One region of the Kineococcus gypseus genome, then DNA from elsewhere that is predicted to be linked to it. Evidence: riboswitches for the same ligand, from Rfam matches in the RefSeq annotation. Region 1 holds a riboswitch; each other region holds the start of a gene.
The links. A riboswitch is a leader RNA that binds a small molecule or an ion and turns the genes downstream of it on or off. The one in region 1 is predicted to bind S-adenosylmethionine.
Positions count from the first base shown of each region.

Region 1 (9,785 bases):
CCCCCCCCCCCCCCCCCCCCCCCCCCCCCCCCCCCCCCCCCCCCCCCCCCCCCCCCCCCCCCGACGTGCGTCCGGCCCTGCCGCGAACGCCCCGGGAACCACCCGGACCCCCAGAACACCCCCTGAGCACCCCCCGAGCACCACCGGAAGGACGTTCCCCCGTGACACAGCGGCAAGCCCTCGTCGTGCGCGGCGGCTGGGACGGGCACCACCCCGTCGCGGCGACCGACGAGTTCATCCCGCACCTGGAGGCGAACGGCTTCTCCGTGCGCGTCGAGGAGGACTCGCCGGCGGTGTACGCCGACGCGTCCTACATGGCCGGCGTCGACCTGGTCGTGCAGTGCATGACCATGACGACCATCGAGAAGGACGAGCTCGCGGGGCTGATGTCGGCCGTGCAGGCCGGCACCGGCTTCGCCGGCTGGCACGGCGGCATCGCCGACTCCTACCGCAACTCCTCCGACTACCTGCACCTGGTGGGCGGGCAGTTCGCCTGCCACCCGGGCAAGCACCCCGACGAGCGCAAGGGCGACGAGACGGACAACTTCGTCCCCTACCGCGTCGAGGTGACCGCCGCGGGCGCCGAGCACCCGATCACCGCCGGCATCGGCGACTTCGACCTGGTCACCGAGCAGTACTGGGTCCTCACCGACGACTACGTCGACGTCCTGGCCACGACGACGCAGGCCGTGCGCGAGTGGGACCCGTGGAACCGCCCGGTGACCTCCCCGGCGATCTGGACCCGCCAGTGGGGGGAGGGCCGCGTGTTCGTGGCCACCCCCGGCCACGACCTGACCGTCGTGCGCGACCCCAACGTCAAGACCGTCATCGAGAGGGGCCTGCTGTGGGCGGCCAGGTGAGCCCGGACGCGCTGCGCGTCGGCGTCGTCGGCGCGGGCGTCATCAGCGCCCAGTACTCCGCGTGCCTGCAGCGCCTGCCGCAGCTGCGCGTGACGGCCGTGTCGGACCTGAACGCCGAGCGCGCCGGGGCGCTGGCCGGCGAGCACGAGGGCGCGCGCGTCCTGCCGCTGCCGGAGCTGCTCGCCTCCGACGACGTGGACGTGGTGCTGAACCTGACGCTGCCGTCCGCGCACGCCGACATCGCCCTGCAGGCGATCGCCGCGGGCAAGCACGTCTACGGCGAGAAGCCGCTGGCGACGTCCGTGGCCGAGGGCCGCGGGGTCGTCGAGGCCGCCGCCGCCGCGGGCCTGCGGGTGGGCTGCGCGCCCGACACCGTGCTGGGCACCGGCGTGCAGACGGCCCGGGCGCTCGTCGACGCCGGCGAGATCGGCGTGCCGCACTCGGCCACGGCGTTCATGACCACCCCCGGCCACGAGCGCTGGCACCCGCAGCCGGACTTCTACTACCAGCCCGGCGGCGGCCCGCTGCTGGACATGGGCCCGTACTACATCACCTCGCTGGTGCAGCTGCTCGGCCCCGTCGAGCGGGTCGTGGGCGTCTCCTGGCGCCCGGCGGGCACCCGCACCATCGGGCAGGGCCCGCGCGCCGGGGAGTCCTTCCCCGTCACGATCGACAGCTCGGTGGCGGGCGTCCTCGTGCACGCCTCCGGCGCCGTCTCCACCCTGGTGATGAGCTTCGACACCTGGGCGGCGCGCCTGCCGCGCATCGAGGTGCACGGCACCGGCGGCTCGCTGTCCGTGCCCGACCCGAACCACTTCGACGGCACGGTCTCGCTGTACTCCGCGGCCAGCGCCCCGGCGCCGTCCCCGGACGCCGACCACGAGGCCAACTGGCGCGACGCGGGCGTGCTCGCCGGCTACACCGGCGCCGGGCGCGGCTACGGCCTGGCCGACCTGGCCCTGGCCGCGCGCGAGGGCCGCCCCCACCGCGCCAACGACGAGGTGGCCCTGCACGTGCTCGACGTCATGGAGTCCGTGCAGCGCGCCGCGGACACCCGCACCTCCGTGGAGCTGAGCACCACCTGCCGGCGCCCCGAGCCGGTCGCCACCCCGGTCGAGCTGACCGCCTGACGAGCGGTCCCCGAGGACCCGTCCGTCCTGCACCGAGGACCCGTCCGTCCTGCACACTGCCCGCGTGAGCGGGCGGTGCGCGGGAGGGGCGGGTCCTCGTCGCGTCCGGGGCCCCTCCCGCGCCCGGCGGTGAGCGCCTCCCCGCCGCGCCCCGCCGCGGGGCCGGGCCCACCGACCTCACGCGGCGGGGCGCCCGCGCGTCCACGGGGTGTGGGAGGACGCGCGGAGCAGCCGCTGGAGCCGTTCGAGGCCGTCGTGCAGCGCCACGGCGCCGTGGTGCTGCGGGTGTGCCGGGCGGTGGTGGGGCCCGACGCGGCCGACGACGCCTGGTCGGAGACGTTCCTGTCGGCGCTGCGCGCCTACCCCTCCCTGCCGCCGGGCAGCGACGTGCGCGCCTGGCTGGTGACCATCGCGCACCGCAAGGCGCTCGACGCGCACCGCGCCGCCCGGCGCCGGCCCGTGCCGAGCGCGCAGCTGCCCGAGGTCGCCGCGCCCGCCGGGCCCGAGCCGGACCCGGTGCGCGACGCGCGGCTGTGGGCGGCGGTGGCGGCCCTGCCGCCCAAGCAGCGCCGGTGCGTGGCCTACCACCACCTCGCCGGCCTGCCGCACGCGCAGGTCGCCGAGCTGGTGGGCGGCACGCCGGAGGCGGCGCGGCGCGCGGCGGCCGACGGGGTGGCGGCGCTGCGCCGGACCTGGGACGGGCAGCGGTGAGGGCGCGCGGCGCGGTGCGCGCGGCGGCGGACGGAGGGGTTCTCGTGGACGGGCTGGACGAAGGGCTGGACGAGGGGCTGGGTGCGCTGCGCGCGCGGCTGGCGCGGCGCGCCGAGGACGCCGGGCTGCTGGACGTGGCGTACCGGACGGTGGACTCCCCGGTGGGACCGCTGCTGCTGGCGGCCACCGCGCGCGGGGTGGTGCGGGTCGCCTTCGCCCGCGAGGACCACGACGCGGTGCTGAGCGCGCTGGCCGCGGGCCTGAGCCCGCGGGTGCTGCACGCCCCCGCGCGGCTGGAGGGTGCCGCGCGCGAGCTGGGGGAGTACTTCGAGGGGCGCCGGCGCCGCTTCGGCGTGCCGCTGGACCTGTCGCTGGTGCGCGGCTTCCGCCGCGAGGTGCTCGGCGTGCTGCGCGGCCTGGGCTACGGCGAGACGGCCTCCTACGCGCGCGTGGCCGCCCTGGCGGGCAGCCCGCGCGCGGTGCGGGCGGTGGGCACCGCGTGCGCGCGCAACCCGCTGCCGCTGCTGGTGCCGTGCCACCGGGTGGTGCGCACCGACGGCGCGGCCGGGGGGTACCTCGGCGGCCCGGCGGCCAAGCGGCTGCTGCTGGCGCTGGAGGTGGGCACCGCGCCCGGCACCGCGCGCCTCGACGCGGGCGGGCGCGCGCGGCAGGCTGGTGCCGTGAGCGGGACGAGCGCCGAGGACTTCCAGCCCGAGCCGGCCCCGGGGCCGGAGGACGTCGAGGCGGTGCAGGAGGCGGCCGAGCGCGAGCGGCTGCGCGCCGAGGGCGAGCGTCCCGAGCCCTCCGACGCCGACGACCGCGAGGAGCCCGTCCCGTCGGCGGACCCCGACGTGGACGCGCCGGGCTGAGCCGCCCCGGGCGGGCCGGGGCGGCCCGGTCGGCTGCCGCGCCCGCGCGGCGCCCGCAGCCTACGGTGGTCGGGTGAGCACCGCCGCCGACGCCGACGACGCCTTCGCCGAGCTGCGGCGCGAGACGCCGACCGAGCGGCTGGACCGCAACTGGGTCGAGCTGCTGCAGGAGATGCGGGTGGTGCAGACCGGTGTGCAGCTGCTGGCGGGCTTCCTGCTGACCCTGCCGTTCCAGGCGCGCTTCGAGGACCTCGACGCGTTCCAGCGCGGGGTCTACGTGGTGGTGCTCCTGCTCGCGGTCCTGGCGATCGTGCTGTTCATCGCGCCCGTCGGCTACCACCGCGCCCTCTTCCGGCGCCGCTCCAAGGGCCGCCTGGTGCGCGCGGGCACGCGCTTCACCACCGCCGGCCTCGGCGTCGTCGGGCTGGTCGTCACCGGCGCCGTGCTGCTCGTGGTGGACGTGGTCAGCGGGCGCGCCCCCGCCGTGGCGGCGGCCGGGGCCGTGGCCGTCGCGGTGCTGGTGAGCTGGCTGCTGCTCCCGCTGCGGGAGGTGCGCGCCGTGCGCGCCGTGGCCGGTGCGCCGGGGGCGGGTGCGCCCGGGGCGGGCGCCGGCGGGGGTGCCGCGACCCGTCTTTGACGCCCGATCCGGCGCCGATTAGAGTCCGGCCCAGGCATCGAGCGTCAGCGACAAGCCCTGGCTTGCTGACCGGCAACCCTCGTCCGCGGTGGGGTGCTCCAGGTGAAAGCCCGGCGGGACGGTGCGTCCCGCAAGCGTGTGGTCGAGCGGCGCAGCGCGCGCTCGCCCTCCCCGGCAGGAGGCTGTTCGTCGTGATCCCGTGCACCACCTCCCGCCCCGCGGCCTCGTGCCCCCGGGGCGGTCCCGCGACCCGCGGCTGACCCCCCCCGCGCGCCCGAGCGGCGCCACCCGTCCCGCCCCGCGGCCCGACCCCGGTCCGCCGCGCACCCGAACCCGCACCCGCGAGGAGCCCGCCTTGTCCAGCACCACGCCCCCCGCCCTGCCCGAGAAGCCCCGGCGCAGCCGGCTGCCGCTGATCGTCGGCCTCGCCGTCGCCGTGGTGGCCGCCGTCGTCGTCGCCCTGCTCGTGCGCGGCGGCGACGACACCGCCACGACCGCCGCCGGCGGCGGCGAGGTGCGCACCGTGCGCATCGGCGTGACCGACCAGGCCGAGCCGTACTGGAACACCTACGTCGACCTGGCGCGCGAGCGCCTCGGCGTCGAGGTGGAGCTGGTGAACTTCTCCGACTACAGCCTGCCGAACCCGGCGCTGAGCCAGGGCGAGGTGGACCTCAACCAGTTCCAGCACGTGCAGTACCTGGCGAACTACAACGTGACCGCCGGCGACGACCTGCAGCCCATCGGCGCCACCGCCGTGTACCCGCTGCCGCTGTACTCCACCACCGTCGAGGAGCCCGGCCAGTTCGCCGAGGGCGCCACGATCGCCATCCCGAACGACGCCATCAACGAGGCGCGCGCGCTGCTGGTGCTGCAGGCCGCCGGCCTGGTGACCCTGGCCGGGGGCGGCACCGCGTTCTCCACCACGCAGGACGTGGAGTCCGCGCGCGTGGAGGTCGTCCCGCTGGACGCCTCGCAGACCGCCGGCGCCCTGCAGAGCGGGTCCGCCGACGGCGCTGTGGTGAACAACAACTACGCCACCAGCGCCGGGCTGTCCCCGGACGACATCGTGTTCCAGGACGACCCGGCCAGCCCCTCCGCGGCCCCGTACGTGAACCTCTTCGTCTCGCGCGCCGAGGACACCGGCGACCAGACCTACCTCGACCTGGCGAAGCTCATCCACGACCCGGCCGTGCAGGCGGAGTTCGTCGAGAGCTACCCGCAGGCCGTCGTCCGCGACACGGAGGCCCCGGTCCTGCAGGAGGACCTGGCCACCGTGGAGGAGGACGCGCGGGCGGCGCAGGGCTGAGATGTCCGAACCCCTCGTGCGCCTGCGGGGCGTCACCAAGCGCTACGAGCGCGGCGGCAGGAGCGTCACCGCCGTGGACGACGTCAGCCTGGAGGTGGGCACCGGCGAGGTGCTCGCCGTCATCGGGTACTCCGGGGCCGGCAAGTCCACGCTCGTGCGCCTGGTGAACGCCCTGGAGGCGCCCACCTCCGGCGGCGTCGAGGTGGCCGGGCGGGAGCTGACGCGGCTGCCCGAGAAGGAGCTGCGGGCGGCGCGCCGGGAGATCGGCATGATCTTCCAGCAGTTCAACCTGTTCCGCTCGCGCACCGTGGCCGGCAACGTCGGCTACCCGCTGAAGGTGGCCGGGGTGCCGAAGGCGCAGCGCGAGGCGCGCGTGGCGGAGCTGCTGGACTTCGTGGGCCTGCTCGAGCGCGCCCACGCGCACCCCGAGCAGCTCTCCGGCGGGCAGAAGCAGCGCGTGGGCATCGCCCGCGCGCTGGCGACGAACCCCCCGCTGCTGCTGGCGGACGAGGCCACCAGCGCCCTCGACCCGGAGACCACCACCGAGGTGCTCTCCCTGCTGCGCAGGGTGAACCGCGAGCTGGGCGTGACGATCGTCGTCATCACGCACGAGATGGACGCGGTGCGGCAGATCGCCGACCGCGTGGCCGTCATGGAGGCCGGGCGCGTCGTGGAGGTCGGCGACGTGTACGACGTGTTCTCCGCCCCGCGCACCGCGCCGGCGCGCCGGTTCGTGCGCAGCGTCCTGCACGACCGGCCCTCGGCCGAGCAGCTGGCGCGCCTGCGCGCGCACCACCCCGGGCGCCTGGTGACCGTGCGCATCACCGACGAGCCCGGGCTGCAGAAGCGCGTGGACGACGCGTTCGCCTCCGCGGGGGTGCGCACCGAGCTCGTGCACGGCGGCGTGGGGGAGTTGCGCGAGCGGCGCATCGGCTCCCTGACGTACGAGGCCACCGGCCCGGACGCGGCGGTCGAGGCGGCCCTGGCCGCGCTGCGCGGCGCGGGCGTGGTGGCCGAGGAGGAGGTCTGAGGTGGAGGGTTTCACCAGGACGGCCGACGTCTACCTCGACGCCATCGGCCAGACCCTGTTCATGGCGGTGGTCTCCATGGTCGCCTCCGGCCTGCTCGGCCTGGCCCTGGGCATCGCCCTGTACGCCACCCGCCCGGGGAACCTGCTGGGCAACCGGCTGGTGTTCGGCGCCCTGGGCCTGGTCGTCAACGTGGTGCGCCCCATCCCGTTCGTCATCTTCCTCGCCGCGGTCACCCCGCTGCAGGTGGCGGTGATCGGCACGAACATCGGCACCGGCGCGGTGACGTTCGCCATCGCGCTGGCCGCCGCGTTCGCGGTCTCGCGCATCGTCGAGCAGTCGCTGGTGGGCGTGGACCCCGGCGTCGTGGAGGCCGCGCGCGCCGCCGGCGCCTCCCGGCTGGGCATCCTCTTCGGCGTGGTGGTGCCCGAGGGCCTGGGCCCGCTGGTGCTGGGGTACACGTTCATCTTCGTGGGCATCGTCGACATGACCGCCCAGGCCGGTCTCGTCGGCGGCGGCGGGCTGGGCAGCTACGCCATCCAGTACGGCGCCCAGCGCTACGACTACGGCGTCATCTACGTCAGCGTCGCCACGATCATCGTCATCGTGCAGCTGGGGCAGCTGCTGGGCAACCGGATCGCCCGCGGGGTCCTGCGCCGCTGAGGCGGGGTCAGCCGTGCTCGCCGCGGCGGCGGCCGAGGGCGCGGGCGGCGGCGCCCACGGTCTCGCGGGCGCCCTCCACGACGATGCGGGCGGCCGAGGGGTCGCCGTGCAGGCCCGCCCTCGCGGTGGCCTTCGCGGTGGCGAGGAACTGCTCACGGGTGACGTGCGGGGGGATCATCGGCACGTCCGGGTCCACGACGGCGTCGACGACGGTGGGCCGGTCGGCCGCCAGCGCCGCGTCGAGCAGCGCGGCCAGGCCCTCGGGCCCCTCGGTGCGCACCCCGCCCAGGCCGAGCAGGCGCGCGTACTCCCCGTAGGGCAGGTCCGGCACGTCCATCGCGGCGCCGAAGGGCACCTCGCCCTGCACCGCGCGCGCCTCCCACGCGACGAACGAGAGCTGCCGGTTGTTGAACACCACGACGACGAACCGCGGGTCGGCCCACGTGCGCCAGCGCTGCGCGACGGTGACGAGCTCGTTGATGCCGTTCATCTGCATGGCGCCGTCGCCGATCAGCGCCAGCACCGGCCGGTCGGGGTGGGCCTGCTTGGCGGCCAGCGCGTAGGGCATCCCGCCGCCCATCGACAGCAGCGTGCCCGACAGGGAGGCGAGCATGCCCGGGCGCAGGTCGAGGTCGCGGGCGTACCAGCTCGTCGCGGTGCCGCAGTCCACCGCGATCATCGCGTCGTCGGTCAGCCGCGAGGACAGCTCGCGCACCACCAGTTCGGGGTTCAGCGGGTGCGCGGCGGCCGCGGCGCGCTCCTCGCCCCAGGCGCGCCAGGTGGCGTTCCACCCAGCGATGCGCTCGCGCCACGACGGGTCGGGCTCGGCGCCCTCCAGCAGCGGCAGCAGCGCCGCCAGCGTCAGGCCCGCGTCGCCGACGAGGTTGACCTCGGTGGGGTAGCGCAGGCCGCAGCGCGCGCCGTCCACGTCGATCTGCACCGCGCGCGCCTGCCCGGGCGGCGGGTAGTACTCGCTGTACGGCATGGTCGTGCCGACCATCAGCAGGACGTCGCACTCCTGCATCAGGTTCCAGCTCGGGCGGGTGCCGAGCAGGCCGATCGAGCCGGTCACCCAGTCCAGGCGGTCGTCCAGGACCGCCTTGCCCAGCAGCGCCTTCGCCACCCCGGCGCCGAGGCGGTCGGCCACCGCGGTCAGCTCCTGCGTGGCGCCCAGCGCACCCGCGCCGGCCAGGACCGCCACCCGCTCGCCCGAGCGCAGCACCGCGGCGGCCTGCTCCAGCGCCTCGCGGCGCGGGGTGCCCGGCAGGGAACCCGGCACGGCGCTGGTGTGGGTGTAGCCGTGCCCGACGGGCACCTCGAGGACGGCGTCGGCGTCCTGCAGGTCGCTGGGCAGCACGATCGCGGTCACCGTGCGCCGCTCCAGCGCGGTGCGCGCGGCGCGGTCCACCGCGTGCTGCACCTGGCTGGGGTCGCTGACCTGGAACAGGTACTCGCCGGCGACGTCGGCGTACAGCCGCACGAGGTCCAGCTCCTGGTAGTACCCGGTGCCCAGGGAGTTCGAGGCGCTCTGCCCGAGCAGCGCCACCACGGGCACGTGGTCGAGCTTGGCGTCGTACAGGCCGTTGAGGGCGTGCACCGCGCCGGGGCCGGAGGTCACCGCGCACACCCCGATGGGGCTGCCGCCGTACTTCACGTCGGCCGTGGCGGCGAAGCCGGCGGTCTCCTCGTGGCGCACCTGCACGAACTCCGCCTCGCCGGCGGCCTGGGCGCGCCCGAGGGCGGAGACCACCCCGCCGATGCCGTCGCCGGGGTAGCCGTACACCCGGCGCGCGCCCCAGCGGGCCAGGCGCGAGACGACGTGGTCACCGACGGTGGGGGAGGCCATGGTCCCAGGGTCCGCGCCGCACCGGGCCCGCGCACCCGGAGCGGGGGTGGGGCGCTCCGGCCGTGGGCTCCAGCCGGTGCGCCCGCGCACGTCGGACACCCCAGGGGTCGGGAGGTCGACCTCGGGCCGCACGGGGTGGTGCCGTGGGGGACGCCGGCGGCCGGTGATGCGCGTGGAGCGGGAGAGCCTTGCGGGTCACGGCCCGGACGACGAGGCTGGCCCGGGTGGACGACCTCCTGACCGCTGAACGTCGACTGCAGGCCGCGCAGCTGGCCGCCGATGTCGACGCGCTCGAGGCGCTGCTGCACCCGGACGTCGTCGGCAGAGGCCCCGACGGGTCGACCTTCACCAAGCAGGACGACCTCGACAGCTACCGATCGGGCAACCTGCGCATCGAGGCCATGGTCGAGCAGTCGGTCGAGGTCCACGACGACGGCGCCACCGGGGTGACGCGCACGGTCCTCGACGTCGACGCCGTCCAAGCAGGCGCGGCCGTCAGCGCACGCGTGCGGTACACGCGCCTGTGGGTGCGGACCGCGGGTGGGTGGCAGGTGCTGGCCGCCGCCTTCACGCCCGTGACGCAGTAGCCGACCGGTCGAACGGCCGGACGTGACAGCTCGTCCGGTCGTGGGCCTGCTCAGGCTGCTGCTGGTCGGCCGGTCGTCGTGACGGCGGCGGGGTGCGGGCCGGTGCGAGCGGCCGGGGCCAGGCGGTGCGCTCGTCGCAGGGTGTGTG
Region 1 is NZ_JBJLRD010000061.1:34-9,818, forward strand. It holds gene ACRYMN_RS18200 (ThuA domain-containing protein) at 162-860, shown strand; gene ACRYMN_RS18205 (Gfo/Idh/MocA family protein) at 845-1,990, shown strand; gene ACRYMN_RS18210 (RNA polymerase sigma factor) at 2,201-2,701, shown strand; partial or broken gene ACRYMN_RS18215 (methylated-DNA--[protein]-cysteine S-methyltransferase) at 2,746-3,318, shown strand; gene ACRYMN_RS18220 (DUF6328 family protein) at 3,644-4,207, shown strand; SAM riboswitch class IV at 4,241-4,350, shown strand; gene ACRYMN_RS18225 (MetQ/NlpA family ABC transporter substrate-binding protein) at 4,563-5,513, shown strand; gene ACRYMN_RS18230 (methionine ABC transporter ATP-binding protein) at 5,515-6,543, shown strand; gene ACRYMN_RS18235 (methionine ABC transporter permease) at 6,605-7,204, shown strand; gene ACRYMN_RS18240 (thiamine pyrophosphate-requiring protein) at 7,212-9,050, opposite strand; gene ACRYMN_RS18245 (nuclear transport factor 2 family protein) at 9,275-9,637, shown strand; gene ACRYMN_RS18250 (IS110 family transposase) at 9,688-9,785, opposite strand, start outside.

Region 2 (9,785 bases), on a different contig from region 1:
CCTGGGCGCTGCGGCGCAGCGCCTCGGCCCGCTCGGGCGCCGAGGCGCCCAGGTCCGCGAGCAGCCCGGCGCGCAGGTTCTCCGCGCGCAGCGCGTACCCGGGCCGGCCGGCGGCCAGCAGCGCCGCCTCGACGGCGCCGGCCACGTCGGCCGGGTCGGGCGCGCCCTCGCCGGGCACCAGCCACAGCGCCGCCCCCGGGTGCGCGCGGTGCGCGGTGGACGGGCGCCAGCGCGCGTCCTCCTCGGCCCGGGACCCGGCGCGCCGCTCGACGGCCTCGCGCACCACGCCGGCGGCGACCGTGTCGTGGGTGTGCTCGTCGACCAGGACGAAGGCGCCCATGTCGCGGTTGCGCGCGTACGGCTCGACGACGAGGTCGACGGCCGTGCGCAGCGTCACGGCGCCGATGTCGTTGAGCAGCAGCACCTCCGGGTCGGGCACCTCGGTCAGGGTGGCCGAGTCCATGCGCTCGTGCAGCGCCACGACCTCGGCGCGCACGGTGCGGGTGGTGTGCTTCAGCAGCAGCCGGCGGCCGGGGGAGAGCGGGTCGGTGTGCATCCAGCACACCTGCGCGCGCAGCTCGCGGGTGACGGTGGGCTCGGCGCCGGGGGCCACGAGCACGTCGCCGCGGCCGACGTCGACCTCGTCGGCCAGCTCCACCGCCACCGACAGCGGCGGCACGGCCACCTCGCGCGACTCGTCCAGGGTGTCCAGCGCGGTGACGCGGGTGCGGGCCCCGGAGGGCAGCACCACCACCTCGTCGCCGGCGCGCAGCGTGCCGGCGGCCACCCGGCCGGTGTAGCTGCGCCGGCGCCCGGCCACGGGCCGCGAGACCCACTGCACGGGCAGCCGCAGCCGCCCGACGCCGAAGTCGGGCGGCAGCACCTCCACCGCGTCCAGGTGCTCCAGCAGCGTCGGCCCGTCGTACCAGGGGGTGCGCTCCGAGCGCCGGGCGACGTTGTCGCCGAGCTTGGCGGCCACCGGGACCACGAGCAGCCGCACGCCCAGGCGCTCGGCGACCGCGCGCAGCTCCTCGCGCACCGCCTCGAAGCGGGCACGGTCGAAGTCGACGAGGTCCATCTTGTTCACCGCGGCCACCAGGTGCGGCACGCCCAGCAGGGTCGCGATGCGCGCGTGCCGGCGGGTCTGGTCGAGCACCCCGGCGCGCACGTCCACCAGCAGCATGGCCAGGTGGGCGTTGGAGGTCCCCGTGACCATGTTGCGCGTGTAGCGCTCGTGGCCGGGGGTGTCGGCGAGGACGTAGTTGCGCTTGGCCGTGGAGAAGAACCGGTAGGCCACGTCGATGGTGATGCCCTGCTCGCGCTCGGCGCGCAGCCCGTCGGACAGGGCCGCCAGGTCCGGGCCGTCGGGGCCCTCGACGGCGGCGAGGTGGTCGGTGGGCAGGGAGCCGGTGTCCAGCAGCAGGCGCCCGATGAGGGTGGACTTGCCGTCGTCCACCGACCCGGCGGTGGACATGCGCAGCAGTTCGCGCATCAGAAGTACCCCTCGCGCTTGCGGTCCTCCATGGCGGCGACGGAGGTGCGGTCGTCCGCGCGGGTGGCCCCGCGCTCGGAGACGGTGGCGGTGCCCAGCTCGGCGATGACGGCCTCGACGTCGGCGGCCTCGGAGCGCACCGCGCCGGTGATGGTCAGGTCGCCCACGGTGCGGTAGCGCACCTGCAGGCGCTGCACCCGCTCGCCGGGGCGCGCCGGGGTGAGGTCGGAGACCGCCAGCAGCATCCCGTCGCGCTCGACGACGTCGCGCTCGTGCGCGTAGTAGATGCTCGGCAGCTCCAGGCCCTCCAGCGCCACGTAGCGCCACACGTCCAGCTCGGTCCAGTTGCTCAGGGGGAACACCCGCACCTGCTCGCCCCGGTGGATGCGCCCGTTGTACAGCGACCACGGCTCGGGGCGCTGAGCACGCGGCTCCCACTGGCCGAACTGGTCGCGCACGCTGAAGACGCGCTCCTTGGCGCGGGCGCGCTCCTCGTCGCGGCGCGCCCCGCCGAACGCGGCGTCGAAACCGCCCTCGGCCAGGGCGTCGAGCAGGGTGCGCGTCTGCAGGCGGTTGCGCGAGGCCCCCGGACCGCCCTGCTCGCGCACCCGGCCGGTGTCGATGGCCTGCTGCACCGAGGCGACGACCAGGCGGTGCCCGCCGCGCGCCAGGCGCCGGTCGCGGAAGTCGATCACCTCGGGGAAGTTGTGCCCGGTGTCCACGTGCATCACGGGGAACGGCACGGGGGAGGGGCGGAACGCCTTCTCCGCCAGGCGCAGCAGCACGATGGAGTCCTTGCCCGCGGAGAACAGCAGCACGGGCCGCTCGAACTCGGCCGCCACCTCGCGGATGACGTGGACCGCCTCGGCCTCCAGGGCGCGCAGGTCGTCCACGCGCAGCGGGTCGGCCGCCGGCGCGACCGCACGCGCGGCTGGCAGCGCGGTCGTCGCCGCGGTGCTCACAGGTGGATCCCGCACTCGGTCTTGGCGGTGCCCGCCCAGCGGCCCGAGCGCGGGTCCTCGCCCGGGGCCACCGCCCGGGTGCACGGCTTGCACCCGATGGAGGGGTAACCGCTCGTCAACAGCGGGTTCACGGGGACGGCGTGCTCGGTGGCGTACCCCACCAGCTCGTCGAACGTCCACGCCGCCAGCGGGTTCAGCTTCACCAGACCGTGCCGCTCGTCGAACTGCACCAGCGGGGTGCGCGCCCGCGTGGGCGCCTCCTCGCGGCGCACGCCGGTCACCCACGCCTCGTAGCCGGCCAGCGCGCCGGCGAGGGGCTCGACCTTGCGCAGCCGGCAGCACTGCGCGGGGTCGCGCTCGTGCAGGCGCGGGCCCAGCTCGGCGTCCTGCTCGGCGACCGTGCGCCGCGGCAGCACGTCCACCACGCGCACGGGCAGGGAGAACTCCACCTCGTCGCGCGTGCCGCGCGTCTCCGCGAAGTGGTAGCCGGTGTCCAGGAACAGCACGTCCACGCCCGGGGCGTGGCGCGAGACCAGGTGCGGCAGGACCGCGTCGGCCATGCTGCACGCCACCGCCAGCGTGCCGGGGAAGGTCGCGGCCGCCCAGGCGGCGACCTCCTCGGCGCCGGCGCCGGCCAGGCGCGCGGCGCCCTCCTCGGCGAGCGCGCGCAGCTGCTCGGCCGAGCGCACGCGGCCCGGGGGCGCCGCCGCGCCCTGCGCGGCCGGCAGCGCGGTCGGCAGCGCGGTCGTCGTCGCGGTCGGCAGCGCGGTCGTCGTCGCGGTCGTCGTCGCGGTCGTCGTCGCGGTCGTCGTGCTCTCGCTCATCGCAGAGCCTCCTCGTCGCTGCGGTGGGCCCACGCCGCGAAGGTCTCGCGCGGCTCGCGGGTGTCGAGGTAGCGCCGCACGACGCGCTCGACGTAGTCGGCCAGGCCGGTGGCGGTCACCTTCAGCCCGCGCACGGTGCGGCCCAGGCCGGGCTCGGCGCGGTCGGCGGAGGCCAGGCCGCCGCCGAGGTGGACCTGGAAACCGGGCACCTGCTCGCCGTGCTCGTCCTGCACGAGCTGACCCTTCAGGCCGATGTCGGCGGTCTGGATGCGCGCGCACGAGTTCGGGCAGCCGTTGACGTGCAGCGTGATCGGGGTGTCGATCTCCACCCCGGCCAGGCGCCGCTCCAGCTCGTCGATCGCGCGCGCGGAGGTGGCCTTCGTCTCGACGATGGCCAGCTTGCAGAACTCGATGCCGGTGCAGGCGATCGTGGTGCGCCGGAACGGCGAGGGCGTGGCGGTCAGGCCCAGCTCCTCGGCGCGCGCGACGAGCGCGTCCACCCGGGCCGGGTCGACGTCCAGGACGACGACCTTCTGGTGCGGGGTCAGGCGCACCCGGCGCGAGCCGGCGGCCTCGACCGCGTCGGCCAGCTCGCGCAGCACCGCGCCGCTGACGCGGCCCACCGTGGGCGACAGGCCCACGTACAGGCGCCCGTCCTTCTGCTCGTGCACGCCGACGTGGTCGCCGCGACCGCGCGGCGCCGGCGGCGGCGGCCCGTCCGGCAGCGCCCGGCCCAGGTACTCGCGCTCGAGCACCTCGCGGAAGCGCTCGGCCCCCCAGTCGGCCACGAGGTACTTCAGCCGCGCCTTGTTGCGCAGCCGCCGGTAGCCGTAGTCGCGGAAGATGCTCACCACGCCCAGCCACACCTCGGCGGCGTCGGCCGGGGTGGCGAACGCGCCGAGCCGCTGTGCCAGGTGGGCGCTGGTGGACAGCCCGCCGCCGACCCAGACGTCGTAGCCCGGGCCCAGCTCGGGGTGCACCACGCCGACGAGGGAGACGTCGTTGATCTCGTGGACGACGTCCTGGCTGGGGTGCCCGGTCACCGCGGTCTTGAACTTGCGCGGCAGGTTGGCCAGCTCCGGGTCGCCGATGAAGCGCTCGACGATCTCCTCGACCACGGGCGTGGGGTCGATCACCTCGTCGCGGGCGATGCCGGCCACGGGGCTGCCGAGCACGACGCGGGGGGTGTCGCCGCACGCCTCGGTGGTCTGCAGGCCCACGGCCTCCAGCCGCCGCCAGATCTCCGGCACGTCCTCCACGCGCACCCAGTGCAGCTGCACGTTCTGGCGGTCGGTGATGTCGGCGCTGCCGCGGGCGAACTCCTCGGAGACGCCGGCGACCACCCGCAGCTGCTCGGTGGTCAGGGACCCGCCGTCGATGCGCACGCGCAGCATGAAGAACTCGTCGGAGAGCTCCTGCGCGCTCAGCTGGGCGGTGCGCCCGCCGTCGATGCCCGGGCGGCGCTGCGTGTACAGCCCCCACCAGCGGAAGCGGCCGTTGAGGTCGTCCGGGTCGATGGAGGCGAAGCCGCCGTGCGCGTACACCTGCTCGATGCGCTCGCGCACGTTCAGGCCGCCGTCGGCCGCCTTGAACTCCTCGTTGTGGTTCAGCGGCGTCGTGCCGTCCACGCGCCACTGGCCCTCGCCGCCGGCGCGCGCGGGGCGCGGCCGGCGCGCCGCGGTGCGCGGGCCCGCCGGGCCCTGCTCGGTGGAGGTGGTGCTGGCGTCGGGTGTCATCGGACCTCACGGGGGAGCGGGCTCCTCGTGAGGAGGAACCTCAGGCGGTGGGGTGCAGCGCGCGACCGCGGCGGCAGGCGTAGGTGCTCTGCAACCGCATGAGGTCGACGTACCGGCGCGAGACCAGGCGCACGGCGGGGAGCTGGACCACGGGTCCACGGTAGAGCACGCCGGGGCCAGCTCCAACACGCCGGCCGCGCCGGCGCGCTGCGGCGCCCAGCGGCGCCCAGGGGCGACCTGCGCCGAACCTGTTGACCTGCGTCCGGGGTGCCCCTACCGTCGGGAGCGGTCACGAGTACCAGCGTCAAGCCCCGGCTCGCTGGTCGGCAACCCTCCTCTCGCGGCGGGGTGCTCCGGGTGAGGACCTGGCCGGTCGCGGACGTGCGCCCGGCAAGCGCGGACCTGCGGGTCCCCGGGAAGCGAAGTGGACCCCTCGTGCAGAAGATCGCCCTCCTCGCCGTCGTCGGGCTGCTCGCCCAGCTGGTCGACGGCTCGCTCGGCATGGCCTACGGCGTCACCTCCACCACGCTGCTGCTGGCGATCGGCGCCAACCCGGCGGCCGCCTCGGCCACGGTGCACCTGGCCGAGATCGGCACCACCCTCGCCTCCGGGACGGCCCACTGGCGCTTCGGCAACGTGGACTGGCGCGTGGTGCTGCGCGTGGGCCTGCCCGGCGCCGCCGGCGCCTTCGCCGGCGCCACCGTGCTCTCCTCGCTGCCCTCCGAGGCCGCCGCGCCGGTCATCAGCGCCCTGCTGCTGGTGCTGGGCGTCTACGTCCTGCTGCGCTCGGCCGTCTCCCGCTTCGACGAGCGCTCGCTGCGCAAGCCGCTGCGCCGCCGGTTCCTCGCGCCGCTGGGGCTCTTCGCCGGTTTCGTGGACGCCACCGGCGGCGGCGGCTGGGGGCCGGTGGGCACCCCGGCGCTGCTGGCCTCGGGCCGGCTGGAGCCGCGCAAGGTCGTCGGCTCGGTGGACACCAGCGAGTTCCTCGTCGCGGTGGCCGCCAGCGCCGGGTTCCTCGTCGGCCTGGGCTCGCAGGGCATCGCCTGGGCCTGGGTGGGCGCCCTGCTGGCCGGCGGCCTGATCGCCGCCCCCGTCGCCGCCTGGCTGGTGCGCTACGCGCCGCCGCAGGTCCTGGGCACCGCCGTCGGCGCCGTCATCGTCCTGACGAACTCGCGCACCCTGCTGCGCAGCGACGCGGTGGGCGCCCCGGACGCCGTGCGCTGGGCCGTCTACGCCGTGGTGCTGCTGGCGGGGGCCGTGGCCCTGGCCCACGCGCTGCGCCGGCACCGCCGCGCCCGCCCGGTGCCCGCCCAGCGCACCGGCGCCGCCGGCCTCGTCGGCGCCGTCGAGCCGGAGAGGACCCCCGCGCCGTGACCTACGTGATCGCCCAGCCCTGCGTGGACGTCAAGGACAAGGCGTGCATCGAGGAGTGCCCGGTCGACTGCATCTACGAGGGCAAGCGCTCGCTGTACATCCACCCCGATGAGTGCGTCGACTGCGGCGCGTGCGAGCCGGTGTGCCCGGTGGAGGCCATCTACTACGAGGACGACGTGCCCGAGCAGTGGTCGGCGTTCACCGCGGCGAACGTGCAGTTCTTCGACGCGGTCGGCTCGCCCGGTGGTGCGGCCAAGACGGGCCTGATCGAGGCGGACCACCCGGTGGTGGCCGCGCTGCCCCCGCAGGGCGGGGAGCGCTGAGGTCGGTGAGCGTCGCCGCGCTCGTGGCCGGCGGTGCCGGCCGCCCGACCCTCAGCTTCGAGCTGTTCCCGCCGCGCTCGGAGGCCGCGCGCGACGCGCTGCACGGCGCCGTGGCGCAGCTGGCCGGCGCCGGGCCGGACTTCTTCTCCGTCACGCACGGCGCAGGCGGCACCACCCGCGCCGCCGGGTGCGAGCTGCTGGCGCACCTGCGCCGCGAGACGCGCGCGGTGGCGATGGCCCACCTGACCTCGGTGGGCGCCACCCGCCGGCAGGTCGTGGAGCTGGCGGAGGAGTTCTTCGCCCGCGGCGTGCGCGACGTCCTCGCCGTGCGCGGGGACCCGCCGGCCGGGCGGCTGCCCGACCCGGCCCCCGAGGACGCCGTCACGCGCGCCTGCGACCTCGTGGAGCTGGTGCACGTGGCCGACCGCCGCCACCGGGTGCGCGCCGGGGCGGTGGCGCCGCTGACGGTGGCCGTGGCCGCCTTCCCCGCCTCGCACAGCCCCGGGGACCTGCAGGCGCTGCGCGCCAAGCAGGACGCCGGCGCCTCGTTCGCCATCACCCAGGTGACCTACTCCGCCGCGGAGTACGCCGCCTTCACCGAGCGGGTCCGCGCGGCCGGCATCACGCTGCCGCTGCTGCCCGGCATCGTCCCCACCACCGACCCCGCGCGGCTGCTGCGCCTGCAGCAGCTGACCGGCGTGCCGGTCCCGCGCGAGCTGCTGGCCCTGCTGGAGTCCGCCGCCGAGCACGGCGAGGCGGCCCGCCGGCGCGCCGGCACCCGCTTCGGGCGGGCCCTGGCCCGCGACCTGCTGCGCGCCGGCGCCCCCGGCCTGCACCTCTACACGTTCAACTCGGCGCCCGCGGCGCTGGACCTGCTCGAGGGAGCTCACCTCGGCGCCGGGACCCCGACGGTCCCGAGCTCGGCCGGACGGCCGCAGGCACCCGCGGTTCCCCACGACGCCGCGCTCGCGGCTGGAGGATCACGATGAGCACCCCGTCCCGCACGACCCCGCACGACCCCGCCGGAGCCCCGGGCGCCGCGGACGCGCCCGGCACCGAGGTGCCGGCCTGGTCCGGCACCGTCCTCGGCTACCCGCGCATCGGCCGGCGCCGCGAGACCAAGAGGGCGCTGGAGGCCCTGTGGGCCGGAGAGGCCGACGTGGCCGCCACCGAGCGCGCCCTGGCCCGGGTGCGCGCGAGCACCGTGCGCCGCCTGAACGACCTCGGGCTGCGCGCGCACGACGCCTCGATCCCCTCGGCGTCCTCCGCCTACGACCACGTCCTGGACGCCGCGATCGCCCTCGGCGCGGTGCCGCCGCGCTTCGCCGACGTCGTCGGCGCCGACGGGCGCGTGGACCTGGCGGGCCTGTCGACCATCGCCCGCGGCCGCGGCGCGGACGCCCCGCTGGAGATGACGAAGTGGTTCGACACGAACTACCACTACCTCGTCCCCGAGATCGGGCCGGGCACGCAGTTCCGCTTCGCCGACGACCGCTCGGTGCGCGAGTTCTCCGAGCACCTGGCCGACGGGTTCCTCACCCGCCCCGTCCTCGTCGGGCCGGTGACGTTCCTGCTGCTGTCCAAGGCCGCCGACGGCAGCCCGGAGGGCTTCGCGCCCATCCAGCGCCTGGACGACCTGCTGCCCGCGTACGCCGAGCTGCTGGCCGCGCACGCCGCCGCCGGCGCCGCCTGGGTGCAGCTGGACGAGCCCGCCCTGGTCAGCGACTCGGCCACCGCCGGCGTCGAGGACCTGCCGCGGCTGGTGGCCTCCGCGTACGCGGCGCTGGCCGCCGCCCCGGTGCGCCCGAAGCTGCTCGTGGCCGCGCCCTACGGCGATCTGGGCGCCCTCCTGGCACCGCTGGCCGCCAGCGCCGTCGAGGGGCTGGCCGTGGACCTCGTGCGCGGCGGCGCGCCGGCCGGGCCGGTGCCCGGGCTGGAGGGCAAGACCCTCGTCGGCGGCGTCGTCGACGGGCACAACGTCTGGCGCGCCGACCTCGCACCCGCCCTGCAGCGCCTGCAGGAGCTGCGCGCCGTGGCCGGCACCGTCGTGGCCGGCACCTCCACCTCGCTGCTGCACGTGCCGCACGACGTGGAGGAGGAGACGCACCTGCCGGAGCGGCTGCGCGGCTGGCTGGCGTTCGCCGACCAGAAGGTCGCCGAGGTCGTCCTGCTCGGCGAGGCGCTGCGCCGGCCCGGCGCCGGTGCCGCCGCCGTCGCCGCCAGCTCCGCCGCGCGCGCCGACCGGCTGGCCGCCCCCGGCGTGGTGCGCCCGGACGTGCGCGAGCGGCTCGCGCGGCTGGGGCCGCAGGCCCTGCACCGCGGCGACTACGCCGTGCGCCGTGCCGCGCAGGAGCAGGCGCTGGACCTGCCGCTGCTGCCCACGACGACCATCGGCTCCTTCCCGCAGACCGCCGAGATCCGCTCGGCGCGCGCCGCCCGCACCGCCGGGCGCCTGGGCCAGCGCGAGTACGAGGAGTTCCTGCGCGCCGAGATCGACCGCGTGGTCGCGCTGCAGGAGGAGCTCGACGTGGACGTCGTCGTGCACGGCGAGCCCGAGCGCAACGACATGGTCCAGTACTTCGCGGAGAACCTCGACGGCTTCGCGGTGACCCGCCACGGGTGGGTGCAGTCCTACGGCTCGCGCTGCGTGCGCCCGCCGGTGCTGTGGGGGGACGTGGCCCGTCCCGCGCCGATCACCGTGCCGTGGGCCGCGCACGCCGCCTCGCGCACCTCCCGGCCGGTCAAGGGCATGCTCACCGGGCCGGTGACGATCCTGGCGTGGTCGTTCGTGCGCGACGACCAGCCGCTGGGCGAGACGGCCCGCCAGGTGGCCCTGGCGCTGCGCGACGAGGTCGCCGACCTCGAGGCCGCCGGCATCGGCGTCGTGCAGGTCGACGAGCCGGCGCTGCGCGAGCTGCTGCCGCTGCGCCGCGCGGACCAGCCCGACTACCTCGACTGGTCGGTCGCCGCCTTCCGGCTGGCCACCGCTGGCGCCGCCGACGCCACGCAGGTGCACACCCACCTGTGCTACTCGGAGTTCGGCGAGGTCATCGACGCCATCGACCGCCTCGACG
Region 2 is NZ_JBJLRD010000007.1:56,208-65,992, forward strand. It holds partial or broken gene ACRYMN_RS03950 (sulfate adenylyltransferase subunit 1) at 1-1,492, opposite strand, end outside; gene cysD (sulfate adenylyltransferase subunit CysD) at 1,492-2,430, opposite strand; gene ACRYMN_RS03960 (phosphoadenylyl-sulfate reductase) at 2,451-3,278, opposite strand; gene ACRYMN_RS03965 (nitrite/sulfite reductase) at 3,275-5,014, opposite strand; SAM riboswitch class IV at 5,302-5,417, shown strand; gene ACRYMN_RS03970 (sulfite exporter TauE/SafE family protein) at 5,450-6,388, shown strand; gene fdxA (ferredoxin) at 6,385-6,711, shown strand; gene ACRYMN_RS03980 (methylenetetrahydrofolate reductase) at 6,717-7,700, shown strand; gene metE (5-methyltetrahydropteroyltriglutamate--homocysteine S-methyltransferase) at 7,697-9,785, shown strand, end outside.
Region 2: linked by a shared signal. The riboswitch ahead of ACRYMN_RS03970 (sulfite exporter TauE/SafE family protein) and the one ahead of ACRYMN_RS18225 (MetQ/NlpA family ABC transporter substrate-binding protein) in region 1 are both predicted to bind S-adenosylmethionine.

Region 3 (9,785 bases), on a different contig from region 1:
CGAGCGCACGCGGGAGGCGATCGTCACGGCCGCGGCCGAGGCGTTCCTGGCCCGCCCCTACGACGAGGTCCGCCTCGTCGACGTCGCCCGGGCGGCGGGCGTCACCCAGCAGACCCTGATCAACCACGTGGAGTCCAAGGAGAACCTGCTCCTGGTGGCGATGCTGCACCTGGGGCAGGAACTGCTCGCGCAACGCGGTCCCATCGCCCCGGGCGACGCCGCCGGGGCCGTGCGCGCCCTCGTGGCGCAGTACGAGCGCTACGGCGACGCCAACGTGCGGTTCCTCGCGCTGGAACCGCGCCTGCCCGCCCTGGCCGGGGCGCTGCGGCACGCGCGCGCCGAGCACACCCGCTGGCTGGAGGGGGTGTTCGGCGCGCACCTGCCGGTCGGAGCCGCGCCGCGGCGGCGGGCCCTGGCGGCGCTGTACGCCGTCACCGACGTCGGCACGTGGAAGCTGCTGCGCCGCGACCTCGGGCACTCCCGCGCGACGACGAGCGCGGTCCTGCTCTCCATGCTCCGCGCCGTCCTGACGACGGGCGGTGACCACCGGGAGGAACCGTGAAGGTCTTGGCAGCCCTCTGGGACGGCGGGGGCACCGTCCCCGCCGAGCTCGGCGTCGTGCGCCGCCTGCGTGAGCGCGGGCACGACGTCACCGTCCTGGCCGACCCGCCGCTCGAACCGGGTGCCACCCGGGTGGGGGCGGCGTACCGGTGCTGGACGCGCGCGCCGTTCCGGCGCACCGACGCGCGAGAGGACGACTGCTTCCGCGACTGGGAGTGCCGAACCCCGCTGGGGCAGTTCACCCGCGTCCGCGACCGCCTCGTCACCGGCCCGGCCGCGGCGTTCGCCGCCGACGTGCGCGAGCAGCTGGCCGCCGAACCCGTCGACGCGGCGGTCGTCAGCGGCGTCCTGCTCGGCGCCCTGGCCGGCGCCGAGTCGGAGGGCGTGCCGACCGCAGCGCTGTGCCCGAACGTCTACAGCCGGCCGGCACCGGGGGTGCCACCGCTGGGGATGGGCCTGCAGCCCGCCCGCGGACCGGTGGGGCGGGTGCGCGACGCCGTCCTCAACGGGCTGGTCAGCCGCCTGTGGAACGGTGGGCTGGCCGACCTGAACGCCGCCCGCGCCGGGATCGGCCTGGACCCCCTGCAGGACGTGTGGCAGAGCTGGGACCGCGCCGCCCGCGTCCTGGTCCTCACCGACCCGGCCTTCGACCTGCCCGCCCGGTTGCCGGAGAACGTGCGCTGCACCGGCACGCTCCCGGACGACCCGCCGTGGGTGCAGCCGTACCGGCCCCCCGCGGGGGACGCACCGCTGGTGGTGGCGAACCTCTCCAGCGTCTACGCGCGCGGGCAGGAGGACGTGCTGCGCCGCATCGTGGAGGCGCTGGGCTCGCTGCCCGTGCGCGGCGTGGTGACGACCGGGCCCGCCGTGGACCCGGCGGCGTTCGCGGGTGCGCCGGGGGTCGACGTCGTGCGCTCGGCCCCGCACGCCGAGCTGTTCCCGCGGGCGGCCGCGGTCGTCACCCACGCCGGGCACAGCACCCTGCTGAAGGCGCTGGCGGCAGGGGTGCCGGTGCTGTGCCTGCCGATGGGGCGCGACCAGCACGACAACGTCGTGCGCGCCGCCCGCCACGGCGCGGCGCTCGGCCTGCGCCGCAGCGCCTCGCCCGCGGCGATCGCGGCGGGCGTGCGCCGGCTGCTGGAGGAACCGGCGTTCGGCCGGGCCGCCCGCGCGTTCGGGGAGGGCGTCCGCGCCCGGGCGGCCTCCCCGCTGCTGCTGGAGGAACTGGAGTCGCTGCCGCGCCACGCGCGCCGGGCGGCGTGAGGAGGGAACCGTGGGAACGATCGACGCCACCGCGTCGCGCGCCTTCGCCCGCACCGCCATGGCGGTGCGCCCGGGCTCGACCGGGAGCCGGGTGCTCTCGGCCGCCTTCCGCGGGCACGTGCGCCTGTACCGGGCGACCGGCGGGCGCATCGGCGCTCGCATGGACACCGCCGTGCTGTGCCTGCTCACGACCACCGGCCGGGTCTCCGGCGCACCGCGCACCCACGTCCTGGGGTGCGTGCTCGACGGCGAGCACCTCGCCGTCGTCGCCAGCAACAGCGGCAGCCCGGAGCACCCGCAGTGGTACCGCAACCTCGTCGCGGAGCCGCGGGTTCGCGTCCAGATCGGTCCCCGCGCCTTCACCGCCGTGGCGCGCACCACGTCGGGGCAGGAGCGGGAGCGGCTGTGGCGCCGGGCCCTCGACACCGCGGGCATCCTGGAGGACTACCAGCGCAGGACGACCCGGCAGCTGCCCGTCGTGCTGCTCGAACCCGTCGACGCGCGGGGCGCGGAGGTGGTGGCCGCGCTGGCGGAGCCGGTCACCGGGTCCGCGGGGGTGCAGCGCGCGCTCGTCGCCGCCTCCACCGTCCAGCTCGCCGCCCAGCTCGCGGGGCAGGTCCTGGCCCTGCGCCGGGGTGCGGCGTTCGACGTGGCGCTGCTGCGCTGGCGCGGGCGTCCCGAGCGCATCGGGCGGGACTCCTGGCTGTACGGCACGGGGTTCTCCGCGCCCGTGCCGATGATGGTGCTGCAGGCGGTGAGCACCGTCCGACTGGCGCGCGCCCCCCAGCCGGTGGCGGCCCGTGCCCTGGGCGTGCTCGGGACCGTCATGGTGCTGGGATACGTCGTCGAGCGCGAGACGCGCGCGGTGCTCCGCCCCGCCGGCCGCGACCCGGTCGCCACCCCGGTCGTCGCGACCTGCCTCGCCACGGCCGCGGTCATGGCCCGTTGGGGACGCCGCGCCGCCACCCGCGGGTGAGGGAGCGGTGCGCCGCCCCGGCGGAGGGGACCGGGGCGGCGCACCGGCGCGGCGGGAGCCGGTGCCCGCCGGTGTCCGCCGGTGTCCGCCGGTGTCCGCCGGTGCTCGCCTAGGCGCGCGCCAGCGCCCACGCGGCCCAGGTGCGGGTGTCCGCCACGTCGCGGTGCAGCTGCTCGACGAGGTCGGCGGAGCCGGAGAAGCGGCGCTGCGGGCGCAGCCGCACGTGCAGGCGCACCAGCACCTCCCGGCCGTAGAGGTCGCCGGAGAAGTCCAGCAGGTGCGCTTCCAGCAGCCGGGCGCCCTCGCGCCCGTAGTAGGTGGGCCGGTGACCCACCGACACCGCCGCCACGTGCACGTCCTGACCGACCTGCACGGTGCCGGCCCACACGCCGTCGCGCAGGCCGTGCGCGGGCACGGCGACGTTGGCGGTGGGGAAGCCCAGGGTGCGGCCGCGCGCGTCGCCGTGCTCGACGACCCCGGCGACCTCCAGAACCGGTTCCGGCCCGCCCGCCCGGGGCTGCGGCAGGTCGTTGCCGGCCGGTCGGGCGCCCGGCAGGTGCCCGGTGCCCGGCAGGTGCCCACGACCCGCTGACTGCTCCTCCACGGTGCCTCCCTCGTCCCGGCGGCCGGTCCCCGGCCCGCCGCGCTGCCCGGCCCCGGGGTCCGGGGTCCGGTCGTCCTCCGCAGGAACCCCCCGCGCGCGCGGGAGCTTCCCGGGTGGCGGGCAGGTGCCCGCCACCCCGCGGCCGTCACTGCGTCTTGGGCAGCCCGGGCGGGTTGACCTGGGACGCCGGCAGCGCCTCGTCGCCGAGGTTCCAGCGCTCCAGGGTCTTCGCGTAGGCGCCCTCGGCGATGAGGTGGTCGATCGCCTCGGCCAGGGCCTGCACGAGCCCGTTGCCCTTCTGCGTGGTCGCGGCGATGTCGGCCTGGATCGTGCCACCGCCGGGCACCAGGCCGACGATCTTCGTGTCGCCGGCCACCAGGGCGTGGTAGGCGGCGGTGGGGTTGGGGCCGAAGGCCGCCTGGATGCGCCCGGACTTCAGGGCCAGGTAGGTGTCGGAGGCCTGCTGGTAGTACTGGATCTCCACCGGCTCGCGTCCGGCCGCGCGGTTCTGCGCGTCCCAGTCGAGCAGCACCTTCTCCTGGTTGGTGCCCGAGCCCACCGAGACGGTCAGGCCCGCGACGTCCTCGGGTCCCTCGATGGCGGTGATGTCGGAGTCCACCGGCACCTCCCACGCCAGCGTGTCGACGCGGTAGGAGGCGAAGTCGTACTTCTCCTTGCGCTCCTCGGTGACGGTGATGTTCGAGAACCCGACGTCGTACTGCCCGGACTCGATGGACAGGAACAGGTTCTCCCAGGACGTGGTCCGCACGTCGGGCTCGAGGTCGAGCACCTGCGCCACGAGCAGCGCCAGGTCCGGCTCGATCCCGATGACCGTCTCGTCGTCGTCGGCGCGGAAGCTCAGCGGCGGGTTGCCGTTGCCGGTGGTGCCGATGACGAGCGTGCCGCGCTCGCGGATCGCCTGCGGGACCTTCGCCGCGATCGCGGGCGCGGCCGCCACGGTGAGACGGCCGGGCTGCGCGGCGCTGGTGTCCACCCCGCCGTCGGCGGTGGCCGGCGCGGCCGCGGCGTCGGCGGCCGGGTCGGCGGGGGTGCCGCACGCGGACAGCGCCAGCGGCGCGGCGGCGAGGGCGGCGAGCAGGGAACGGCGGCTGAGCAAGGGTTTCTCCTCGGGGTGGGCGCGGACCGGCCCGGGCGGCCGGGCCGGTGGGGCGCCCCGGCGGTGCCGGAGCGCGGTGGGACGGTTCAGAGGACCTTCGCGAGGAAGGCGCGGGTGCGCTCGTGCCGGGGGGAGTCCAGGACCTCCCGGGCCGCCCCCTCCTCCACGACGACGCCCTCGTGCAGGAACAGCACGCGGTCGGCGACCTCGCGGGCGAAGCCGATCTCGTGCGTGACGACGACCATCGTGGTGCCGGCCGCGGCGAGGTCGCGGATGACGTCGAGCACCTCGCCGACCAGTTCGGGGTCCAGCGCGGAGGTGGGTTCGTCGAAGAGGACCAGCGAGGGCCGCAGCGCCAGGGCGCGGGCGATCGCCACGCGCTGCTGCTGCCCGCCGGACAGGCGGCGCGGGTACTCGTCCTCCTTGCCGGCCAGCCCGACGCGCGCCAGCAGCGCCCGGGCCTCGGGCAGCACCTCCGCGCGTCGGCGGCGCTGCGCCGACAGCGGCGCCTCCAGGACGTTCTCCAGGACGGTCAGGTGGGGGAAGAGGTTGAACTGCTGGAAGACGAAGCCGATGCCGGAGCGCTGGCGCAGCACCTCGCGCTCGTGCAGCTCGCGCAGGTGCGCGCCGGCCCGGCGGTAGCCGATGAGCTCGCCGCCGACCTCCACGACGCCGGCGTCCACCTTCTCCAGGTGGTTGATCGTGCGCAGCAGGGTGGACTTGCCCGACCCGGAGGCGCCCAGGACGACGGTCACGGTGCCGGCCTCCACGGTCAGGTCGACGCCGCGCAGCACCTCCACGGCGCCGAAGCGCTTGTGCACGCCGCGCAGGCGCACGACGGGCTGCTCGGCCACGGTGCCCACCGCGCTCACCGCGCCACCCCCGCGCCCCGGCGCGCCCCGGCGGCGCGCAGCGACCGGGCCAGGCGCAGCAGCGACGGCTCCTCGTGCCGGCTGCTGCCGCGGCCGTAGCGGCGCTCCACCGCCCACTGCGCGACGGACAGCACGGTCGTCAGCGCGAAGTACCACACGGCCGCCACGAGCAGCAGCGGGATCACCTGACCGGTGCGGTTGTAGACGACCTGCACCTGGTAGAAGAGCTCCGGCAGCGCCATGACGTAGACCACCGAGGTGCCCTTGAGCAGCCCGATCACCTCGTTGCCCGTGGTGGGCACGATGACGCGCAGCGCCTGCGGCAGCTGGATGCGCCAGAACTGCCGCGCGCGCGGGATGCCCAGCGCCGCCGCCGCCTCGCGCTGGCCGGGGTCGACCGCCAGGAACCCCGAGCGCACGATCTCCGCGCAGTACGCGGCCTGGTGCAGGCCCAGCCCCAGGAACGCCGCGGTGACCGGGCCGACGAGGTCCTGGGTGGGGACGCTGACGAACTGCGGGCCGAACGGCACGCCCAGGCCGATGCGGTCGTAGAGGATCGCCAGGTTGTACCAGAACAGCAGCTGCAGGATCAGCGGCACCGAGCGGAAGACGCTGATGTAGGTGAAGCTGACGGCCTTGAGCAGCGGGTTCGACGACATCCGCATCAACGCCAGCACCGTGCCCAGCGCGAGCCCGATCACCGTGCCGACGACCGTGAGCTGCACGGTCAGCCACAGCGACTCCAGGATCGTCGCGGAGAACAGGAACTCGCCCACGGTCGGCCAGTCCCACGCGGGGTTCGTCACCAGGGCGTTGACGGCCATGGCGGCCAGCACCGCCACGACGGCGGTGGCCAGCCAGCGCCACGGGTGGCGCGCGGGCAGGACGCGCACGGCCGGCGCGGGGGCGGCGGGCGGTGGTGCGGACCGCGCACCGGGCGCGGTGGGGGTGGGGATCGTCACGGGTGCTTCCTCGGGCAGGGGCCGCTCGGGCGGCGGGTGAGGGGGCGCGGGCGCGCGGGTGCTGGCGCCCCGGTCGGTCCCGGAGCGTCAGCGCGCCACGGGCGCGCGGGAGGCGCCGCGGCGGTGGGGGCGGTGCGGGGAGGGTGTGCTGCGCTCAGGCGCGACAGGCCGCCGAGGCCACGCGGCCGAGGTCGACGTGGCGGCGCTGCACGAAGGACGCGGCGCGGGCGGTGCGGGTCATGCTCGACTCCCATCGGTCCTGGCGGAAGCACCCGCGCCCGAGTTCCCTCGGGGGGTTGCTGCGGCGTCGACGAGCCAGGTCTCTCAGCCGCTCTGGATGGACGAGGAGAAACTACCGCACCCGGCGGGGTGTTGTCGATCTCCTGCGGCGGAACGCGTCCGCGCGCCGGTGCGCGAACGCCCCGGCGGCCGGCGTGGTGCCGGCCGCCGGGGCGCTCGGGGCCCGGGTCAGCGCCGGGTCAGCGCCGGGTCAGCGCCGGGTCAGCGGTGCGCGCAGGCCCAGGTGCTCGCGCAGCGTCGTGCCCACGTACTCGGTGGGGTACGCGCCGCGGTCCTGCAGCGCGGGCACGAGCTGCTCGACGATGTCGTCCAGCCCGCTGGGCACCAGGAACGGGGTGATGTTGAACCCGCTGCTGGCGCCCGTGCGCACCCAGCGCGTCAGCTCGTCGGCCAGCTGCGAGGCGGTGCCGGCGAAACCGCGCTGGGTGGAGTTGTGGATGACCAGCTCGCGCAGCGAGTACTTGTTCTCCTCCGCCACGGCCCGCCACTGCTGCGCGATGGCGCGCGGGTCGTGGCCCTGGCGCGCGGCCCCGCGGGTGCCGTCGATGTCCTCGATCACCGGGTCGTGGGCCGGCAGCGGGCCGTCGGGGTCGTAGCCGGAGAGGTCCTCGCCCCACACCTGCCCCACGAGCGAGAGCGCCGTGGCGGGGGTGACCTGGTTCTCCAGCACCCAGCGGGCCTTCTCCTCCGCGTCCGCCTCGCTGTCGCCGACGACGATCTGCGTGCCGGGCAGGATGAGCACGTCGTCCTCCGGGCGCCCGGCGGCCACGACGCGCCGGCGCACGTCGTCGGCGAACTCCAGCGCGTCGGCGTGGTCGGTGCCGTGCCGGGAGAAGATGACGTCCGCGGAGCGCGCGGCGAAGTCGCGCCCGGCGGGGGAGTCGCCCGCCTGGAAGATCACCGGGTGACCCTGGGGGCTGCGCGGGACGGTGGGGCGGATCTCCACGTCGAACAGCCGGTCCTCGTGGGCGACCGGCGTGAACGCCCCGCCGTCCCAGCTGTCCCACACGCGCCGGGCGAGGGTGACGAACCGCTCGGCGCGCTCGTAGCGGTCGGCGTGGTCCAGGTACCCGCCGCGGCGGAAGTTCGCGCCCGTCCAGGCGTTGTCCGTGGTGACCACGTTCCAGGCCGCGCGCCCGCCGGAGAGCACGTCGAGGGAGGCCAGGCGCCGCGCGAGGTCGGCCGGGTCGTTGTACGTGGTGTTCTGCGTGGCGACCAACCCGATGCGCTCGGTGAGCCCGGCCAGGGTCGCCAGCTCGGTCAGCGCGTCGGGGCGGCCCACGACGTCCAGGTCGTGGATCTTCCCGCGCTGCTCGCGCAGGCGCAGCCCCTCGCCGAGGAAGAACGCGTCGAACAGCCCGCGCTCGGCGGTGCGGACCAGCTGCGTGAACGTCGAGCGGTGCATCTGCGAGCCGCTGCGCGGGTCCGACCAGATGGTCGTGTGGTTCACGCCCTGGAAGAACACCCCGAAGTGGACGGTGGCGTTCGGGTAGCGCAGGTCGTCGGTGCTCATCGTCGGCTCCTCAGGCGGTCGCGAAGCGGTTGGCCGGCCGGGTCAGGCCGAGGGTGGAGCGCAGGGTGGAACCGGCGAGGGGGGCCTGCAGCAGGCGCTGGACGCGCAGCGCGGGCAGCGTGGTGCGCACCAGCTGGCGCAGGTCCTCGTCGAGGACCGCCGCGTGCAGCCGCACCCCGTCCACGCGCGCGGACAGGTCGGTGAGGAACCGCGCGAACTGCTCGCCGGAGCCGGTGAAGCGCACGCGCCCGCGCTCGGGCGCCGCCCCGTCGGCGTCCAGGGCGGCGACGCGCTCGGTGGCCGGGGCGGCGTCGGTGTCGAGGGCGAGCTCGACCTCCACGAGCACCAGCGGGCCGCCCCCGGAGCGGCGGGCTGCGTGGTCCCCGGTGAGCACCACGTCCACCTGCGCGTCCGGCAGCGCGCCCTCGGCGGCGAGCACGACGGACTGCCCCTGCGGCGAGCGCGGCACCGTCAGCGGGCCCTTGACCGACCAGCGGCCGGTGTCGACGTCGACGTGGTGCAGGCGGTCGCGGTCCACGTACCGGCCGGTGGCCACGTCGCGCACGACCGCGTCGTCCTCCCAGGAGTCCCACAGCGCCCGCACCGCGCCCACCACGTCGGCCAGTTCCGTGCGCAGGTCCTCCCCGGCGGTGACGGGCAGGCCCACCGCCCGCGCCGCGGCCGGGTCCGCGGTGGCCACGGGGATCCAGCCGGCCCGCCCGTCCGAGGAGTGGTCCAGCGAGGCGATCTGGGCGGCGACGTGGAACGGCTCGGTGTACGTCGTGGCCACCACGGGCACCAGGCCGATGCCCTCGGTCGTGCCGGCCAGGAACGCCGCGCGCTGCACTGCGTCCAGGTGTCCGGCCGGGTTGCGCGGGTCGGGCAGCGGGGAGTCCTCGAACGTCAGCCCCGTCAGGCCCTGCGCCTGCGCGGTGACGGCGAACCCGCGCAGCCGGGCGGGGGAGAAGACCTCCGAGGGCGTGGCGCGCGAGCGCCGCCAGGCCGACGGGTGCCAGCCGCCGCCGTCGACGTCGAGGAACAGGTGGAACGGTCGGGGCACGGTCGGGCTCCTCGGGAGGTGGGTGGGGGTGGTGCGGGGACGCCGCGCCCGTGCGGGGAGCGCGGCGCGGGCGCGCGCGGTGCCCGGCGCGCACGTCGTGCGGGTGGGCGCAGGACCGGCGCCGCGCGTGCGGGGACCGGCGGGGGAGGGTGCGCGTCAGGCGCGACAGGCGGCGCTGGCGAGGCGCGCGAGGTCCACGTGGAGCCTGCGCACGAGGTGGACGAGCGGAGCGGTGGTGGGGCGGGGGTCCGCGGTCTCCACACGTCCTCCCTCGTCCTCGGCGCGGTCGCCGGCCCCGGCAGTGAACTCCACGGCCCTCGGGAGCGTCAAACGGGCGCGGGCCCGGTGCGTCAGGGCGCGCCCGGCGCCCCGTCGGGCCCGGCGGGCTCCGCGGGCGCGGCGGGCTCCGCGGGCGCGGCGGGCTCGGTGGTGGGCAGGCCCGCGGCCCGCCAGGCCGGGAAGCCGCCGTCCACGTGCACCACGTCGGTGAAGCCCGCCGCGAGCAGCCGGGCCGCCACGGGGCCCGAACCGGCGGGCGAGCCGCAGACGACCACGAC
Region 3 is NZ_JBJLRD010000011.1:59,745-69,529, forward strand. It holds gene ACRYMN_RS06220 (TetR/AcrR family transcriptional regulator) at 1-562, shown strand, start outside; gene ACRYMN_RS06225 (nucleotide disphospho-sugar-binding domain-containing protein) at 559-1,824, shown strand; gene ACRYMN_RS06230 (nitroreductase family deazaflavin-dependent oxidoreductase) at 1,835-2,800, shown strand; gene ACRYMN_RS06235 (riboflavin kinase) at 2,910-3,404, opposite strand; gene ACRYMN_RS06240 (ABC transporter substrate-binding protein) at 3,550-4,521, opposite strand; gene ACRYMN_RS06245 (amino acid ABC transporter ATP-binding protein) at 4,608-5,393, opposite strand; gene ACRYMN_RS06250 (amino acid ABC transporter permease) at 5,390-6,355, opposite strand; gene ACRYMN_RS06255 (putative leader peptide) at 6,510-6,596, opposite strand; SAM riboswitch class I at 6,603-6,699, opposite strand; gene ACRYMN_RS06260 (NtaA/DmoA family FMN-dependent monooxygenase) at 6,846-8,168, opposite strand; gene ACRYMN_RS06265 (LLM class flavin-dependent oxidoreductase) at 8,179-9,228, opposite strand; gene ACRYMN_RS06270 (putative leader peptide) at 9,385-9,540, opposite strand; gene ACRYMN_RS06275 (rhodanese-like domain-containing protein) at 9,579-9,785, opposite strand, start outside.
Region 3: linked by a shared signal. The riboswitch ahead of ACRYMN_RS06255 (putative leader peptide) and the one ahead of ACRYMN_RS18225 (MetQ/NlpA family ABC transporter substrate-binding protein) in region 1 are both predicted to bind S-adenosylmethionine.